DNA from 2 places in the Pantoea sp. X-Soil-ISGK-285 genome. Region 1 is predicted to be linked to the other one. Evidence: predicted binding sites of a transcription regulator. Region 1 holds the regulator's gene; the other holds the start of a gene.
The links. Region 1 encodes LexA, which represses DNA repair genes until DNA is damaged. Its sites were predicted from a motif close to TNCTGTATGTACATACAGNA; they were not measured.

Region 1 (8,515 bases):
GTGCTGGGTGCCGCCTTTGGCTGGGCCATTCCCATGGCATGGTCCGCAGTTAGTGAGTCCTTACCTCTGGTCTGCTGGCTGGTATTCATCGCCAACATCTGCTGGACGGTCGCCTATGACACTCAGTATGCGATGGTGGATCGGGATGATGACCTGAAGATTGGCGTGAAGTCGACCGCGATTCTCTTTGGCCGTTTCGACAAGCTAATCATTGGTCTGCTGCAACTGGCGACGCTGTTGCTGATGGCGCTGGTTGGCCTCATGCTACATCTGAACAGCGCCTTCTACTGGACGCTATTACTGGCCGCCGCGCTGTTTGTTTATCAACAGAAGCTGATCGCCGGACGCGAGCGGCAACCCTGTTTCCAGGCTTTTCTCAATAATAACTATGTTGGGATGGTGCTGTTCCTCGGTGTACTGATGAATACCCCGCCGTTCAGCCAGCTGTTCTGACAGGGGATTCAGGCACAAAAAAGGCGACCTCATGAGGTCGCCTTTTTACTATGCGCGCTGGGGTCAGTCGTGCGCCACAGCGGTTTCAATCGTCATGCGGACATCGCTGGTGACCAGGTCTGCCAGCATATGCCAGGTCGCCAGGGTCTGCGCAACATCGGCATCACCGCTGTCGCTGATATAACCTTCATCGCGCAGGGTCAGGACCAGTGAGGTAAAGACCGCTTTGTCGAAGAATTCCGGGGCATTGATACCGTGCAGCACCGACAGACGCTGTGCCAGCGTCCGGCTCTCTTTCTCCAGCGTGCCGCGGTTAATCGTCGGCTTGGCGCTGAGAATGGAGAACGTAATGGCATAACGCTGCAGCGTTTCACGCACACCGGCGGCCAGCAGTTGCAGCGTGCGATAGCGCGCTGAGGAAAAGCGCAATTCGCCAGCTTCGAGCGTAATCAGGCCCTGACGCGCCAGCTCCTGACTCAGTTCGGTCAGCAGTTGTGGCAGCTCATCGGTCTGCCAGCGCAGGAACAGCTCACTCTTCAGCATCGGGTAGATCAGGCTCACCTGACGCAGCAGTTCTGCTTCGCTCAGTGTCTGATGCTGCTGAACAATAGCGGCAATCAGCGACGGCATCACCAGCATGTGATGAATATTGTTGCGATAGTAGGTCATCAGCACCGCCTGCTCACGCGGCAGAATGATGATGTCGCCAATGCTGTCCTTTTCACTCTCAAACTTATTCATACCCATGGCGTGATCCAGCAGCGCTTCCGCTGAAAGATCGGGTACGGTCGCATTTGGCGAGTAAGGCACGTTGCGCAGCAACTGGGTATAGCACTCCAGTTGTTCAATCAGCTGTTCACGGGTTAGTGAGCGCTGACGTGACGCCAGCAGGGCGGTGACACAGAGGTTCATGGCGTTAGCCGCGCCCGCTTCATTGATACGCACCATCAGGCTGGCAGCAATATCGTTGACGGTTGGTGTTAACCAGCTGGGACGCTGCGGCTCAATCGGATCGATGGCATCGCGCCATTCCGGCACCCGCTTGTTGAGATAGTTGACCAGCGGCAGGGGTTCGCCAAAGTTCACGTAACCCTGACCGAGATTGCGCAGCTTGCGTAAGCCGCGCACCATCTGCATGAAGCCCTCTTTCTCTTTCGCCGCGCCGCGCAGTTCTTTAGCGTAAGTGCCCACTTCCATCACGTGCTCATAGCCGATATAGATCGGCACCAGCGTGATCGGGCGATTTCCGCCGCGCAGCATCGCCTGCAGCGTCATGGCTAAGGTGCCGGTTTTAGGGTCCAGCAGGCGACCGGTTCGTGAACGGCCTCCTTCGACAAAGTACTCAACCGAATAGCCGCGGGTGAATAGCTCGCCGAGATATTCGCGGAATACCGTGGCGTAGAGCTTGTTGCCTTTAAAGGTACGACGAATAAAGAAAGCGCCCAGGCGACGGAAAATCGGGCCGGCTGGCCAGAAGTTGAGATTGATACCGGCTGCGATGTGCGGCGGCACCAGACCCTGATGATAGAGCACATAGGAGAGCAGCAGATAATCCATGTGGCTGCGATGGCACGGCACATAGACAATCTCGTGGCCATCCTGCGCCAGCTGGCGGACTTTTTCGCCGCCATTGACGTTGATGCCCTGATAGAGCCGACTCCAGAGCCAGCCCATCACGCGGTCAGTTACGCGGATGGCTTCATAGGAGAAGTTTGCCGCAATCTCCTCCATCATTTCGACGGCGTTCTGCTGCGCTTTCTCATGGGAGATTTTTTTGCTGCGAGCTTCATCTTCTACTGCTTTTTCAATCGCTTTGGATTGCAGCAGACGAGTAAACAGATCCTGACGCGCCGGCAAGCGCGGGCCAATCGCCGCCAGCCGCTGGCGGGCAAAATGAATGCGCGCCACGCGAGCCAGCTTCTGGGCGATCGACTGATCCGTACCGTGTTCAGTTGCCATGCGGCGCAGCGACACTGTCGGCGAGAAGCGGACAAAACTGTCGCGCCCGTGCCAGATAACGGCAAAGAACTTCTGCACCCCGTTCAGCACCCGCAGGTGTGGCGTTGCTTCGCCCTGGACTTCACGTCCTGGTGCGCGGCCAAACATCACCGTGACCGGCAGCATCTGAATATCCAGCTTAGGGTTATTGCGATGCAGGTCCAGGTAATCGTGAAAGATTTTCACAGATTCAACGCTGGGCACAAAATAGGGGAAGACGCGTGGGCCATTGTGGATAAAGACGTGGCGCGGCAGCAGAGAACCATCAATCTCCAGCGGAGTGAGCGGGTCGGGCAGGTGATGCCGCAGACACTGTGCACGTAAAGTCAGTAAGTCGGCCTTCGAATCGTAAGGCAAAACATACATAATAGGTCGGGTCGGATCCAGACCATGTTCAGACACGGGATCGGCCGGAATGGCCTTACTTTTTACCAAAAACGACAGTGGTAAATTAAGCAGTTTGTAATAGAGTTTACGCCAACCTGACATAGACAACATGAAGCCTCTTGTTAGCAAAGCGCCGCAAGCATACCAGAAAGCGCAGCGAAGATCTGTGGTGGTGCCAATTGCACGCAGCCCAGACATTGACGTCAATCCGATGAAAGGGTTCCCACATCATGGCAAATAATGCCACCGGACTTATCAGAATAGTAAAAGCTGCAGGTTACTCATGGCAGGGGCTTCGTGCCGCCTGGCAACATGAAGCGGCGTTTCGGCAGGAAGCGCTGGCTGCGCTGGCCGCTATTGTTATCGCGTGCTGGCTGGATGTCGATGTGGTCTCCCGCATCCTCATGATTGGTGCGGTGGTGCTGGTGGTCATTGTTGAAATCCTCAATAGCGCCATTGAAGCGGTGGTCGACCGCATCGGTCAGGAGCATCATCCGCTGGCGGGCCGGGCAAAAGACATGGGCTCGGCGGCGGTGCTGATCAGCATATTACTGGCACTCTTCGTCTGGATCGCGCTGCTCTGGACACATTTGCGATAAGCCTTCCATAACGCGTCTGAGGGCGCGTTTTCCCTGACAATCGGTTTCCATTTCACCAATACCTGTATATACTCACAGCGACTGTATAAACAACCAGGGGGCGGGATGAAAGCATTAACCAGCAGGCAGCAGCAGGTCTATGACCTGATTCGCGACCATATTTCTTCAACGGGCATGCCGCCTACGCGTGCCGAAATCGCCGCGCAGCTGGGCTTCCGTTCGCCGAACGCGGCAGAAGAGCATCTGAAAGCGCTGGCGCGCAAAGGCGTCATCGAGATCGTTTCCGGTGCATCGCGCGGCATTCGACTGTTAATGGAAGAAGAAGCCTCAGAAGGGCTACCGCTGATTGGCCGGGTTGCTGCCGGTGAGCCGATCATGGCGCAGGAACATATCGAAACCCACTACAAGGTCGATCCGGGCCTGTTTAAGCCGTCTGCTGACTTCCTGCTGCGCGTCAGCGGAATGTCGATGAAAGATATCGGGATTATGGATGGCGACCTGCTCGCGGTGCATAAAACCCAGGATGTGCGTAACGGCCAGGTTGTGGTTGCCCGCATTGATGATGAAGTCACCGTTAAGCGCTGGAAAAAGCAGGGTGCTATCGTGCATCTGCTGCCGGAAAACAGCGATTTTGACCCGATTGTCGTCGATACCCGTGCGCAGTCACTGACCATAGAAGGTCTGGCTGTTGGCGTGGTGCGCAACGGCGAGTGGCTCTGATTCTTCTGCCAGCGTGCATTCGCCTTCTCTGATGCTATTCTGTCTGCCCTAATTTTGTCGCTGCCTCTTTTGCGCAGCGACACTGAGCACGGAACGGCGAATGCGCTTTATTACGGCAACCGATAAAAATCTCTGGCGGCTTGCGCTGCCGATGATCCTTTCAAATATCACCGTTCCCTTACTGGGAGTGGTCGATACTGCAGTAATTGGTCATCTCGACAGCCCTGTCTATCTTGGCGGGGTTGCGGTCGGGACTACAGTGACCAGCTTCCTCTTTATGCTGCTGCTTTTCCTTCGAATGAGTACCACTGGCCTTACGGCGCAGGCATTTGGCGCTGGCGATAAAATGGCGCTGGCACGCGCGCTGACTCAGCCGCTGATCATTGCGCTGCTGGCGGGCGTACTGTTCATCGCTTTGCGTTATCCGATTATTCAGCTGTCGACCCATCTCGTTGGCGGCAATCCCGATGTACTCGAACAGGCGGCACTGTTTATTCAGATTCGCTGGCTCAGTGCGCCTGCCACGCTGGCAAACCTGGTCATTCTGGGCTGGCTGCTGGGCGTGCAGTATGCACGCGCGCCGGTGATCCTGCTGGTGGTGGGCAACCTGGTTAACATCGTGCTCGATCTCTGGCTGGTGATGGGGCTGCACTGGGGTGTCGCGGGGGCGGCAACCGCCACGGCGCTGGCGGAATACATTACGCTGGTTGTCGGCAGCATCATGGTCTGGCGGGTGTTAAAACTGCGCGGAATTACGCTTAGCCTGCTGAAGCAGAGCTGGCGCGGTGACAGCGGCCGGCTGCTGCGACTGAACCGGGACATCATGCTGCGCTCTCTGATGCTGCAGCTCTGTTTCGCCTCGCTGACCGTACTGGGTGCCCGGCTGGGTCCGGATGTGGTGGCGGTTAACGCAGTATTACTGATGTTCATCACTTTTACGGCTTACGCGCTGGATGGCTTTGCCTATGCGGTTGAAGCTTTTGCGGGTGAGGCGCATGGTGCAAAAGATGGCAGCAAGCTCCTGCGCGTCTGGCACTCTGCCTGTCGGCAGGCGGTAGTGGTGGCGCTGTTCTTCTCGCTGATCTATGCCATTTTTGGCCCGCAGATCGTTACCCTGCTGACCTCTCTTCAGTCACTCCAGCAGACAGCGGACCGCTATCTGGTCTGGCAGATGATAATGCCGCTGATCGGCGTCTGGTGTTATCTGCTGGATGGCATGTTCATCGGAGCGACGCGCGGGCGTGAGATGCGTAACAGCATGGTAGTTGCCGCAGCCGGCTATTTTCTGACGCTGCTTAGCGTACCGGTGTTAGGTAACCATGGTCTGTGGCTGGCGGTCACGATTTTCCTGGCGCTGCGCGGCCTGTCGCTGTGGCTCATCTGGCGTAAGCACTGGCGTCAGAACAGCTGGTTTGATGCCTGAGTCAGCCGTGGCTGCACGCAAGCCGATACGGATTATTCTGTATTATTCCACGGTTAATAAATTGGCTACTACAATTAACTCCATGCAGCGCAGTTAACCAGCGCTTTGTATCGTTATTTTGTTAAGTAGCAAGATAATCATTAAAACCCGAGGATTGGAGGTCTGCCATGAATAAAGACGAAGCAAGCGGCAACTGGAAGCAGTTCAAAGGCAAAATGAAAGAGAAATGGGGCAAGCTGACCGACGATGATATGCAGGTTATCGAAGGTAAACGCGATCAGCTGGTCGGCAAAATCCAGGAGCGTTACGGCTCTACCAAAGATGAAGCCGAGCGCGAAGTAAGCGACTGGGAAGGTCAGAACAAAGATCACCGCTGGTAATCAGACAATAGCTTGATAATCAGCTGAATGCGTTCCGGTGGGCCCTCACCGGAACCGCACAAGGATGTGCCGATTACCCGCGTTTCCCCCGCTTTTTACCCTCATCCTGATGGTCATGCTCGCAGCTTTCATGGTGCGTACAGGCTTCAACCGCAGCACAATTTTCACATAAACCATGCGCTTCAATCACGCTGTGGCGTAATGCAAACTGCGCTTCACCTGCCAGACCAGCAATAATCTTCTCTACGCCCTGCGCCTGCTTCTCTGTAACGGCGGCACAGCGGTCACAGACCAGCATCACCGATGTATGTGCTGGTGCCTCAAAATGGTGACACATGACGTAGCTGTTGTTGGATTCCACCCGATGAATGAAACCCTGCTCCAGCAGGAAATCGAGCGCCCGGTAAACCGTGGGTGGCTTGGCCTGCGGCTCGCTGACCCGGAGTTGATCCAGCAGATCGTAGGCGCTGATCGAGCCAGGCTGCTCGGCCATCAGGCGCAACACTTCAGCACGTTGCGAAGTCAGACGCACACCGCGCTGCAGGCACATCTTTTCGGCCTGAATCAAAATTTGCTGCGACGTCATGTTTGTCATGAAAATTCTCCGCTGGATAAGTGATGTTATTTTATCACACATAGTTTCGCGGCGCTGAGGTTGGTTTTCGTCTGAAAAAACAGCATCATTTGCCTGATAAAGCAGCATAATCAGAATTTAAGCCGTCTTCTATCTCAAATCTGACGACAAATCAGATCCATTCTGAATCCACCTGAAGCGGAATTTGTTGGCATTTTGCTTTGCATCTCACTGAGTTAAGAAGTAATGTTCAGAAAGACTTAAGAAAAGTCTGGCATTATTTGAAATATCCCAATGCAGTTTGAACAATTACAACGGTTTTTTGATTGGAAAACGTCCAATCCTTTGAATTAAGACACTGTTTCCTTTGAATTCACAGCAATAACGCGTTAGCCAGGGTTCACAATAGGGCTAACAAACTATTCAGTCATTGAATGTTTCAATGACAATTTCTCAGGTGATGGCAGGCAAATGGTGAAAAAATCCGCTCAACGTTCAGCGCTAATCTACACAGCTGTAACGACCGCGCTTTTCCTTTCTTCTTCCGCCATGGCGGCAGGGACCTGGTATGATGCACGTAATGACGCCATGGGCGGCACCGGCGTAGCATCTTCTCTTTATGGCTCCGCAGTGCTGGCGAACCCGGCATTAATGACGCGCGCCAAACCCGACGATAGCGTCAGCATTATTTTCCCTTCAGCCGGTATTCAGGTCACCGACAAAGATAAGCTGATAGATAAAGTGGATGATATTACCGATACCGTTGATCGCTACCGCGACGTGCTCAGTAATTTAACCTTCGCTGATTATCTGCGTGGCTATCCTGAAGTGCGCGCCGCCTCAGGCGATGTCGCCAACCAGCTAAATGATTTACGCGGCAACAAAGCGGACGGTAACGCCGGGGTTGCCCTGGCCGTCACTATCCCTGACGAGACGCTGCCTTTCGCCTTTATCACCAAAGCCTATGGCTCAGCGCACGTGCGTGCCAATGTGGTCCAGAGCGATATCGACTATCTGCGCGGTGTGGCTAACGGCACAGTGCTTCCTCGTCCTGGCGATCAAAATAACCTGCGCTCCAGCGCGAATGGCTTAGCGGCGCTGGTCACCGATTATGGTGTGGCGGTGGCGCATGAGTTCACCATCGCTGGTCAGCCAGTATCGGTAGGCGTCACACCGAAAGTGCAGAAAACCTGGCTCTATAACTACACCGCCAGTATTTACAACTACGACAAAAGTGACATCAATAACAGCCAGTATCGCAGCACCGACACCGGCTTCAACGTTGATGCCGGTCTGGCGACCACCTTTGCTGAAAACTGGACGCTGGGTGTAACCGGACAGAACCTGGTTTCACGCGATCTGCAGACCAAAGAGGTCAATGGTTTCCGCGACACCTACCAGATTCGCCCGCTGGTCACCACCGGTCTGGCCTGGGATAAAGGTCCGTTTACCGTGACGGGCGATGTGGATCTGACTGAAACCAAACGCTTCAAAACTCAGGATAACAGCCAGTATGCGGCAGTGGGCGCGGAATACCGCGTACTTGACTGGCTGCAGCTGCGTGCAGGTTATCGTGCGGACATGCGTTCTAACGACGAAAATGTCGCTACGGCCGGTTTTGGTCTGTCACCGTTTAACAAAGCCGTACATCTGGATCTGGCGGGCTCTGTGGGTGCTAACAACACCTGGGGCGCGATGATGCAGCTGGGCTTTAACTTCTAAGCGCGTTATTCAGACTGTTCGGGGGCGGGCGATGCACTATCGCCCGCCCTTGTGTTATCCTTGCACAGAATTCCATCACCCCTTAATTACCGGATTGTCTGCGCTTCATGCCTAATTTCTCTTCGCAACGTTTCTCTATCGCCCCTATGCTCGACTGGACCGATCGTCACTGTCGCTATTTTCATCGCCAGCTGACCGGTGACACGCTGCTCTACACCGAAATGGTGACCACGGGCGCAATCATTCATGGCAAAGGGGA
Region 2 (8,515 bases), 1.5 Mb from region 1:
GCGGCCAGCAGCAGCAGACTGGAGGCGACAAAGGCCAGCGTCAGTCCGCCTTTCAGCACCCGATATTCGCCCCACAATGGACAGAGGCGGGCGCTGGTCTGTGAAGCAATCACCAGGCCAAACCCGTTGGCCGCAAAGCAGAAGCTAAAGGCCTGGGGGGAAAGACCATAGAGTTGCTGCAGCACGAACGGCGAGGCACCGATGTAGGCGAACATGCCGGACATCATAAATCCCTGGGTCAGGCAGAAGCCCATGAAGGGGCGATGGGTAATCACCTGACCCAATGCCGCGTAGGCGGAGAATATTGATCCTTTACTGCGGCGTGCCTCAGGCAGGGTTTCATGCAGCTTCCAGCGCGCCAGCAGGATCAGCAGAATGGCAATGCCGCCCAGTACCATGAAGATGCCGCGCCAGTTTAAAATCGTCATGAGCACGCCGCCTAATACCGGTGCGCCGATCGGTGCCAGACCGTTGACCAGCATCAGCAGAGCGAAGAATCGCGTCAGCTCATGGCCACTGTACATATCGCGTGCAATCGCCCGTGACAGCACCGCGCCGCCCGCACCTGCTAACCCTTCGAACAGCCGCGCCAGCAGCAGCTGGTTAATATCCTGCGCCAGCGCACAGCCCATCGAGGCGATAAACAGCAACACCAGTGACAGGGTCAGCGGGCGCAGGCGGCCGAACTTATCGCTCATCGGGCCAAAGAGCAGCTGGCCAAAGCCGAGACCTAACAGGCCAGCGGTCAGACTCAGCTGCGCGGTAGCGGTTTCGGTATGCAGGTCCTGGGCCATTTGTGGTAGTGCAGGCAGATAGAGGTCGATGCAGAGCGGGCCCAGCGCGGCCAGCAGGCCCAGCGTAATGGCATAAACCAGGCGATTGGAGTGTACAGGGGTCATTTATCCTCGGGATTGTCAGCGATGGGGTAAACAGAAAGCGGGTAAGGCTGCGAAAAACAGCGTCCGGTAACGCGACATTCACGCCGATCTGCGTCTGCGCGGATGACGGTGCGGTCTCTGAAAACGGGGCGCTATCGGGTGCCTGTTTTGCCGGGCAGTATACGTCTGCGTTGACAGCAAAACAGCCTTCTTTACGAAATCCTGACATTTGACAGGCCACTAATTGTTCGTCATAAACTTGATAAATCAGCATTTATGTTCCAGGCTTGTTTCCACATGGACAATAAATGAGGAACAACAAGATGAATAAAGTGATGGGATGTATCGCTGCGGCGCTGACGCTGGCTGCACTGTCTGGTTGTACGACTTACGATCGTGCGGAAAGCTACGTGACTAAGCCAGTGGTAAAGGATGTTAAAAAGGGTATGACCCGTGATCAGGTTCGTCAGATCGCCGGTACGCCTTCTACTGAAATCACCATGGTTCACGCGCGCGGCACCTGCCAGACTTATGTACTGGGTCAGCGCGACGGTAAAGCTCAGACTTACTTCGTGAGCTATAACGACACTGGCCGTGTCATGAACTACGGCTTCCAGAGCTGTGCGGAATATGACACCGATCCGCAGGTTCAGCAGTAACTCATAGCACCCCTGAATAGCAAACGGCCCGTCATTATGACGGGCCGTTTTTCGTTGTGGCGCTGACTACAAACCTGCCGGGCGCGGCACCTCAACATAATCGCCATCTATCTGTCGCTGGTAGAAGTGGCCAGCCTGCACATAGAAGCGTTTGCCGTTAAAGTCGAGTACCCGCATTTCACTGCTGACCCGCGACTCTGCAGGCGGCTCTGTCACCACATACTCATCGCCGTGACGCTGATAATAATTGCCGTTGAGCAGATAATAGGTCAGTCCGCCTATCAGCACCGCGGTTGCGGCTTCAGGCAAAAAGCGCACCGGCCCGGGTCCGCCCCAGTGTGGCCCGTGGCCGCCATGTCGACCCCATCCACCCGGCGTGCCCCAGTCGCCAGGATGAGCGAAAGCCAGAGTGGGTGTCAAAAGCGTCAGCGTCAGAAGCGAGGCGATTATCTTTTTCATCAGGTGTTCTCCTCATAAGACTGGATGCAGAATTCGCTTTTTACCCGGCAAAGACAAGCACTAAAGCGGCGATTTTTCGCCTGTTTACCATGCTTAACGCTTTCTTAACGGCGTTGCCATTAATGGGGGAGATTATGGAGAAGAAGGGCGGGAATAACCTGGCGCGTGCGCGCCAGGTTCAAAGCAGATTAGCGGTGCGCCAGTTCGGCGTTGTCGTCGCTTTCCAGGACGCGCTTATCGGTCATACCTAACCAGCGACTGGTGAGAGAACCGGCGGTCATGGAACCGTTGACGTTCAGGGCTGTACGACCCATATCGATCAGCGGCTCAATGGAGATCAGCAGCGCCACCAGGGTGACCGGCAGGCCCATCGCAGGCAGGACAATCAGTGCCGCGAAGGTTGCACCACCGCCGACACCGGCAACGCCTGCTGAGCTCAGCGTTACGATCCCGACCAGTGTCGCAATCCACAGTGGGTCAAACGGGTTGATCCCGACGGTTGGCGCAACCATCACTGCCAGCATAGTTGGATAGAGACCGGCACAGCCGTTCTGGCCGATAGTGGCACCAAAAGAGGCCGCGAAGCTGGCAATCGACTCAGGCACGCCAAGACGACGGGTCTGGGTTTCCACGCTCAGCGGGATGCTGGCTGCGCTGGAGCGGCTGGTAAAGGCGAAGGTAATAACCGGCCACACTTTACGGAAGAAGCGCATCGGGTTGATACCATTTACCGACAGCAGCAGGGCGTGGACACCAAACATGATGGCCAGACCGAGGTAAGAGGCGACCACAAAGCTGCCCAGCTTGATGATGTCCTGCAGGTTAGAACCGGCAACCACTTTGGTCATCAGCGCCAGCACACCATAAGGCGTCAGCTTCATCACTAAACGCACCAGCTTCATGACCCAGGACTGCAGCGTATCGATCGCGACCAGCACGCGCTGACCTTTAACTTCATCATCTTTCAGCAACTGCAGTGCAGCCACGCCCAGGAAGGCGGCGAAGATGACGACGCTGATAATCGAGGTCGGACTGGCTCCGGTCAGATCGGCAAACGGGTTTTTCGGGATAAAGGAGAGCACCAGTTGCGGCACGGTCAGGTCAGCCACTTTGCCGACATAGTTGCTCTGGATCGCACTGAGACGCGCAGTCTCCTGCACGCCCTGAACCAGACCTTCAGCGCTCAGGCCAAACAGGCCGGTCACGAAGACGCCGACCAGCGCCGAGATCGCGGTGGTAAACAGCAGTACGCCAATCGTCAGTACGCTGATTTTTCCCAGCGACGAGGCGTTATGCAGACGGGCAACCGCACTCAGAATGGAAACGAACACCAGCGGCATTACGACCATCTGCAGCAACTGGACATAGCCATTACCGACGATGTTAAACCAGCTGATAGACTCTTTGACCACTGCGCTGTTTTCGCCGTAGATCAACTGCAAAACCAGGCCGAACAGTACGCCGATTACCAGACCGGTCAGCACTTTTTTCGACAGGCTCCAGTTCTGACGGCTGAAGCGAGAGAGCAATACCAGCAGCACCACAAAGGCTACGATATTAAGCGTAAGAGGAAGGTCCATACTGAAACTCCAGAGTAATGCGGCCTTTCGCTCTGGAAAGGCCGCATAATGTTAATCACGAATTAAGACAGCAGGAATGGTAACAGCAGGCGAAGAGGGTGCCTTATATCCAAATGGCATGGTTTATAACTTAAAGGCGTTTTGTGCTGATTTATTGCGCAGTATGACTGGAAATCAACCGTCCGACGCCATTTTGTAGCGTATCGAACAGCTGTGACGGCCAGCCGTTTGCACCAAAAGATGGCATGCCCACCGGAAACCAGAGCGCATATCCCACCAGTCCCAGGCACAATGCCCGTTCAAGCTGGTTGCCTTTCTGACTGCGCAGAATCGGCAACCGGAAGCGCCAGCGGCAGGGCCACAGCAGCGGAACCCCGGCAGGCGTCAGCATATCGGCCACAATATGGCTAAGGTAGCCCAGCGTCAGACCCTGCAGGACATCAGGCGGTATCGGCGACGACTGGGGCAGGTTTATCTGAAAAAGCCATAAACCGGCGGCTATCGCCAGCAAACTGTGGGTAAAGCCGCGATGGCCGAACGCGCGCGCAATAGGATGAGAGAGCCAGCGCAGTCGCTGTCCCAGCAGAGATTTAGGGTGATCGATATCGGGCAACAGACATGTCAGCAGCGCTGAGGGAACAAGATGCCACCAGTCGGCCTGCGCCAGCACCGGTGTCAGCTCAGCACGCTTCGCAAAGATAGCGCTGGCAATGGCAAAAATGATGTGGCCTTCGCCCGTCATGATAGAACCTGGTTGCAAAGAAAACTGTCGATGCATCCAGTATAGGGATTTATCCAGTAAATGAGAACATGTGACGCTGTAACGAAGCATGAATATTATTAACAAGGCGGACAGCGATGAAACACTGTCCGCCAGTAAGATTAACGCGCCAGCCAGCCGCCATCCACCGCCAGGGTGTAGCCATTCACGTAGTCAGACGCGGAAGAGGCCAGGAAGACTACCGGGCCCATCATGTCATCCGGCACGCCCCAGCGGCCTGCCGGAATACGCCCCAGAATCTCTTCACTGCGCGACTCATCATTACGAAGCTGTTCCGTATTGTTGGTGGCCATGTAACCGGGAGCGATGGCATTGACGTTAATGCCATGTTTTGCCCACTCGTTCGCCATCAGACGGGTCAGCCCCATCACGGCACTTTTCGACGCTGTATAAGAGGGCACCCGGATACCGCCCTGGAAGGAGAGCATGGAGGCGATATTGATGATCTTGCCGCCATTACCCTGCGCGATAAACTGACGGGCAACCTGCTGCGACAGGAAAAACAGGCTCTTGCTGTTAAGGTTCATCACGTCATCCCAGTCCTGCTCGCTGAAATTCAGTGCGTCCTCACGGCGGATAATGCCGGCATTGTTGACCAGAATGTCAATTTTACCGGCAGCGGCCAGCGCCTGTTCAACCACTGAGGCCACCACGCTGGTCTGCATCAGATCGGCCTGCACCGGCCAGAACCGGCGACCCAGCGCCTCCACTTTACTTTGGGTATCATCCGGGCCATCACGGTTAACGCCGACGATATCACAACCCGCCTGGGCCAGACCCAGCGCCATACCTTGCCCTAAACCGGTGTTACAGCCGGTCACCAGCGCGACTTTACCTTCCAGGTTAAACGTACTCAGTACCATGGTATTTCTCCTCTGCTCAGCGCAGTTCACTGATTTTGACGTGGTCCATGTCATCAAAGACCTGATTCTCACCCACCATGCCCCAGATAAAGGTGTAACGCTGGGTGCCGACACCGGCGTGAATTGACCAGCTGGGTGAGATCACCGCCTGCTCGTTGTGTACCAGCAGATGGCGGGTTTGCTGCGGTTGCCCCATCATGTGGAAGACGGCGCACTCTTCGCTCATATCGAAGTAGAAATAGACTTCCATGCGGCGTTCGTGGGTGTGGCAGGGCATGGTGTTCCACAGGCTGCCTTCATCCAGTTTGGTTAAGCCCATGGTGAGCTGGCAGGTGGGCAACACATCCGGCACGATAAATTTGTTAATGGTGCGGCGATTGGAGGTCGCGGCATCACCCAGCGTCGCGGTGGCCGCTTCCTGCAGCGTGATCTTCTTGTCCGGGAAGGTGCTGTGTGCTGGCGCACTGTTGTAATAGAATTTGGCCGGCTGTGCCGGGTTCAGGCTGCGGAACAGCAGGTTGCGCGCACCTTTGCCGATGTAAAGTGCCTCTTCGTGACCGATTTCCCACGCTTTACCGTCAACTTCTACCAGACCCGGGCCGCCAATATTGATCATACCCAGCTCGCGGCGTTCAAGAAAATAAGCGACGCCCAGCTGTTTTCCCATCTCATCACCGATAGTGACCGGATTATTCACCGGCATGACGCCGCCAATAATGATGCGGTCGATATGGCTGTAGGTCAGGGTGTAATCATCGGCAGTAAATATCTTCTCAATCAGGAACTCGCGGCGCAGTGCTTCAGTATCGAGTTGCTTAGCGTGATCGCTGTGAATGCTTTGACGAACGTCCATCTCAGGCCTCTCTGCAGGTCAGGTTATTCATGCCCCAAACGGGGACGCTTTTGGCATCTTAGGCAGAGCGGGATGGGAATTCAATAAAAATGAAACGTTGTTTTATTTTTTGCGGGTCAGATCAAGTGGCAGGTGCAACAGGCAATAAAAAGCCCGCCATAAGCGGGCTGTTATTATCCCTGCAGATGCTGCAGGCTAAGCTGGGTCAGATTGTCCAGCCGGACATCCGCCAGCGCCCAGCGGGGATCGGCACGGTGTTCAGCGGCGGGCACCACAATCGATCGCATACGCGCTGCTTTGGTGGCGATCATGCCGTTAAACGAATCTTCCAGCGTGACGCAGTTGAGCGGATCGATCGCAAGGCTGGCGGCGGCGTTGAGATAGACCTGGGGATGGGGCTTGCTGTAGGGCAGCGCTTCTGCTGAAGCCAGCACATCGAAATAAGGACGCAGATTGAAGATCTCCAGCACCTGTTCCAGCATCTTTAGCGGTGATGCGGAGGCAAGGCCGATTTTCAGCCCCTGTTCCCGGCACAGTTGCAGCGCCGTTTCCACGCCCGGCAGCAGTGGCCGCGTCTGATCCACCAGCGTCATGGCGCGCGTAATAATCCGCTCAGTGACCTCCTGCTGAGAGGGGCCATGCCAGGGCAGCGTTTCGTACCACATCCGTACAGTCTGATCGATGCGCAGACCCAGGGTATCGGGCATTTCACTGCGACGTGACAGGTCAACATCCAGCGTTGAAAAGATATCCAGCTCAGCCTGATCCCACAGAGGCTCAGAATCGATCAGTAAGCCATCCATATCAAACAGGGCAGCAAGGACAGGGCGGTGATAAGGCATCAGGGGGTCTCCTTTTAAAGTCAGCTTTACCTTAACATCATTCTTTGCTGGCGCACGCTCTGCCCGACAGGCCACGCTTTATTTGGGAAATTTCACCGTTGGCAGGTAAACTGACGGCAAATTGGATTCCGGGTTCAGGAGATATTATGACCTATCAACAGGCTGGCCGTATCGCCATCCTCAAGCGAGTGGCAGGCTGGGTGCTCTTTTTAGTGGCGCTGCTGTCGACCATTATTTCTGTATTGAGCTTTATGTTTAAGCACAGCGAAAAGCAGCCAGGCATTGATGCCGTCATGCTCGATTTCGTCCACGTCATTGTCGATATGCTGCGCTTTAATACGCCATTCCTGAATGTCTTCTGGCATAACTCGCCGGTACCGGAATTTAACGGTCAGATGAACCTGGGTTTCTGGCTGATCTATATTCTGATTTTTGTCGGGCTGGCGCTGGAGTCGTCAGGCGCGCGGATGGGACGTCAGGCGCGTCACGTCAAAGAAGGCATTGAGGATCAGATGATTCTGGAGCAGGCAAAAGGCAGTGAAGGGCGTAGCCGTCAGCAACTGGAAGAGAAGGTGCGCGTACCTCGCCACACCATCTTCCTGCAGATCTTCCCGCTCTATGTCCTGCCGGTGGTGATTGCGATAGCCGGTTATTTTGCGCTGTCGCTGCTGGGCTTTATCTGACCGCGAGCTTTGTCAGGCCGGTCTGGCCTGACTGGCGCCCAGCGCATCCTCATCCAGCAACTGGCCAATGGCGAACTGTGCATCGCCTGGCCAGTGTCCGCCAAAGACGTTAGCCCGGTTGAGCAGATAATAGAGCTGGTAGACCGGCAGACGCTGCGAAAAACCATCCGGTAGCGGCCACACCGATTGATAACCGTCGTAAATCTGGCGAGGCAGGTCAGGGTACCAGCTCAGCATGGCTAAATCGCACTCACGGTCGCCCCAGTAGCAGGCAGGGTCGAACAGCCAGGGGCCACTCTCACTGCTGGCGCAGTTAGCCGGCCAGAGGTCGCCATGCAGCAGCGACGGTTGCGGATGATGTGACGCGAGCACCCGCTGCACGCAGGCAACGATCAGCTCTGTATCCCCGTACTGAATTCCCTTTTCCGCTGCCAGTTGCAGCTGCCAGCCAATGCGCTGTTCAGCAAAAAAAACCGACCAGCGTCGCAGCCAGCTATTGGGTTGGGGCGTCGTGGTGATGTTATTGTCGAAATCGAGGCCGAACTGCGTCTGCTCGCTCCACTGATGCAGATGCGCCAGTTGCTGACCGAGCTGATATGCACTCTGCTCATCAAGCGGCTGTGGCCTGATATATTCCAGCAGCAGAAAGCTCTCCTCGCGATGATGACCCACACCATAGACTTTAGGCACCCGAACCGTGCCGGTGCGCGCCAGCAAATCCAGCTGGTCTGCTTCCCAGGTAAAGAGCGACAGCATATCGCGGCTGTTACTTTTGACGAAGACGTCGTGATCACCGTAGCGGATCTGCCAGGTGGGATGGATATCACCCCCCGCGAGGGCGTGACGTTGAGTGATTTCGGCGTTGCCTAACTGCTCGCTTAACAGACGACTAATGGCTGACCACATTGGGCTATCCT

Region 2: a site for LexA is predicted at 4,341-4,360, ahead of AC6I8B_RS08735 (metal-dependent hydrolase). Genes of this name have one in related genera too.

What each region holds. Positions count from the first base shown of each region.
Region 1 covers NZ_AP035938.1:306,393-314,907, forward strand. Annotated here, with positions in the region: gene ubiA (4-hydroxybenzoate octaprenyltransferase) at 1-453, shown strand, start outside; gene plsB (glycerol-3-phosphate 1-O-acyltransferase PlsB) at 517-2,940, opposite strand; gene AC6I8B_RS01355 (diacylglycerol kinase) at 3,069-3,437, shown strand; gene lexA (transcriptional repressor LexA) at 3,543-4,157, shown strand; gene dinF (MATE family efflux transporter DinF) at 4,258-5,580, shown strand; gene AC6I8B_RS01370 (CsbD family protein) at 5,748-5,960, shown strand; gene zur (zinc uptake transcriptional repressor Zur) at 6,034-6,555, opposite strand; gene AC6I8B_RS01380 (conjugal transfer protein TraF) at 7,006-8,256, shown strand; gene dusA (tRNA dihydrouridine(20/20a) synthase DusA) at 8,364-8,515, shown strand, end outside.
Region 2 covers NZ_AP035938.1:1,830,330-1,838,844, forward strand. Annotated here, with positions in the region: gene AC6I8B_RS08715 (multidrug effflux MFS transporter) at 1-899, opposite strand, end outside; gene osmE (osmotically-inducible lipoprotein OsmE) at 1,202-1,537, shown strand; gene AC6I8B_RS08725 (DUF6515 family protein) at 1,604-1,996, opposite strand; gene AC6I8B_RS08730 (L-cystine transporter) at 2,185-3,576, opposite strand; gene AC6I8B_RS08735 (metal-dependent hydrolase) at 3,728-4,318, opposite strand; gene kduD (2-dehydro-3-deoxy-D-gluconate 5-dehydrogenase KduD) at 4,459-5,220, opposite strand; gene kduI (5-dehydro-4-deoxy-D-glucuronate isomerase) at 5,237-6,073, opposite strand; gene hxpB (hexitol phosphatase HxpB) at 6,247-6,915, opposite strand; gene AC6I8B_RS08755 (YniB family protein) at 7,062-7,598, shown strand; gene AC6I8B_RS08760 (fructosamine kinase family protein) at 7,611-8,504, opposite strand.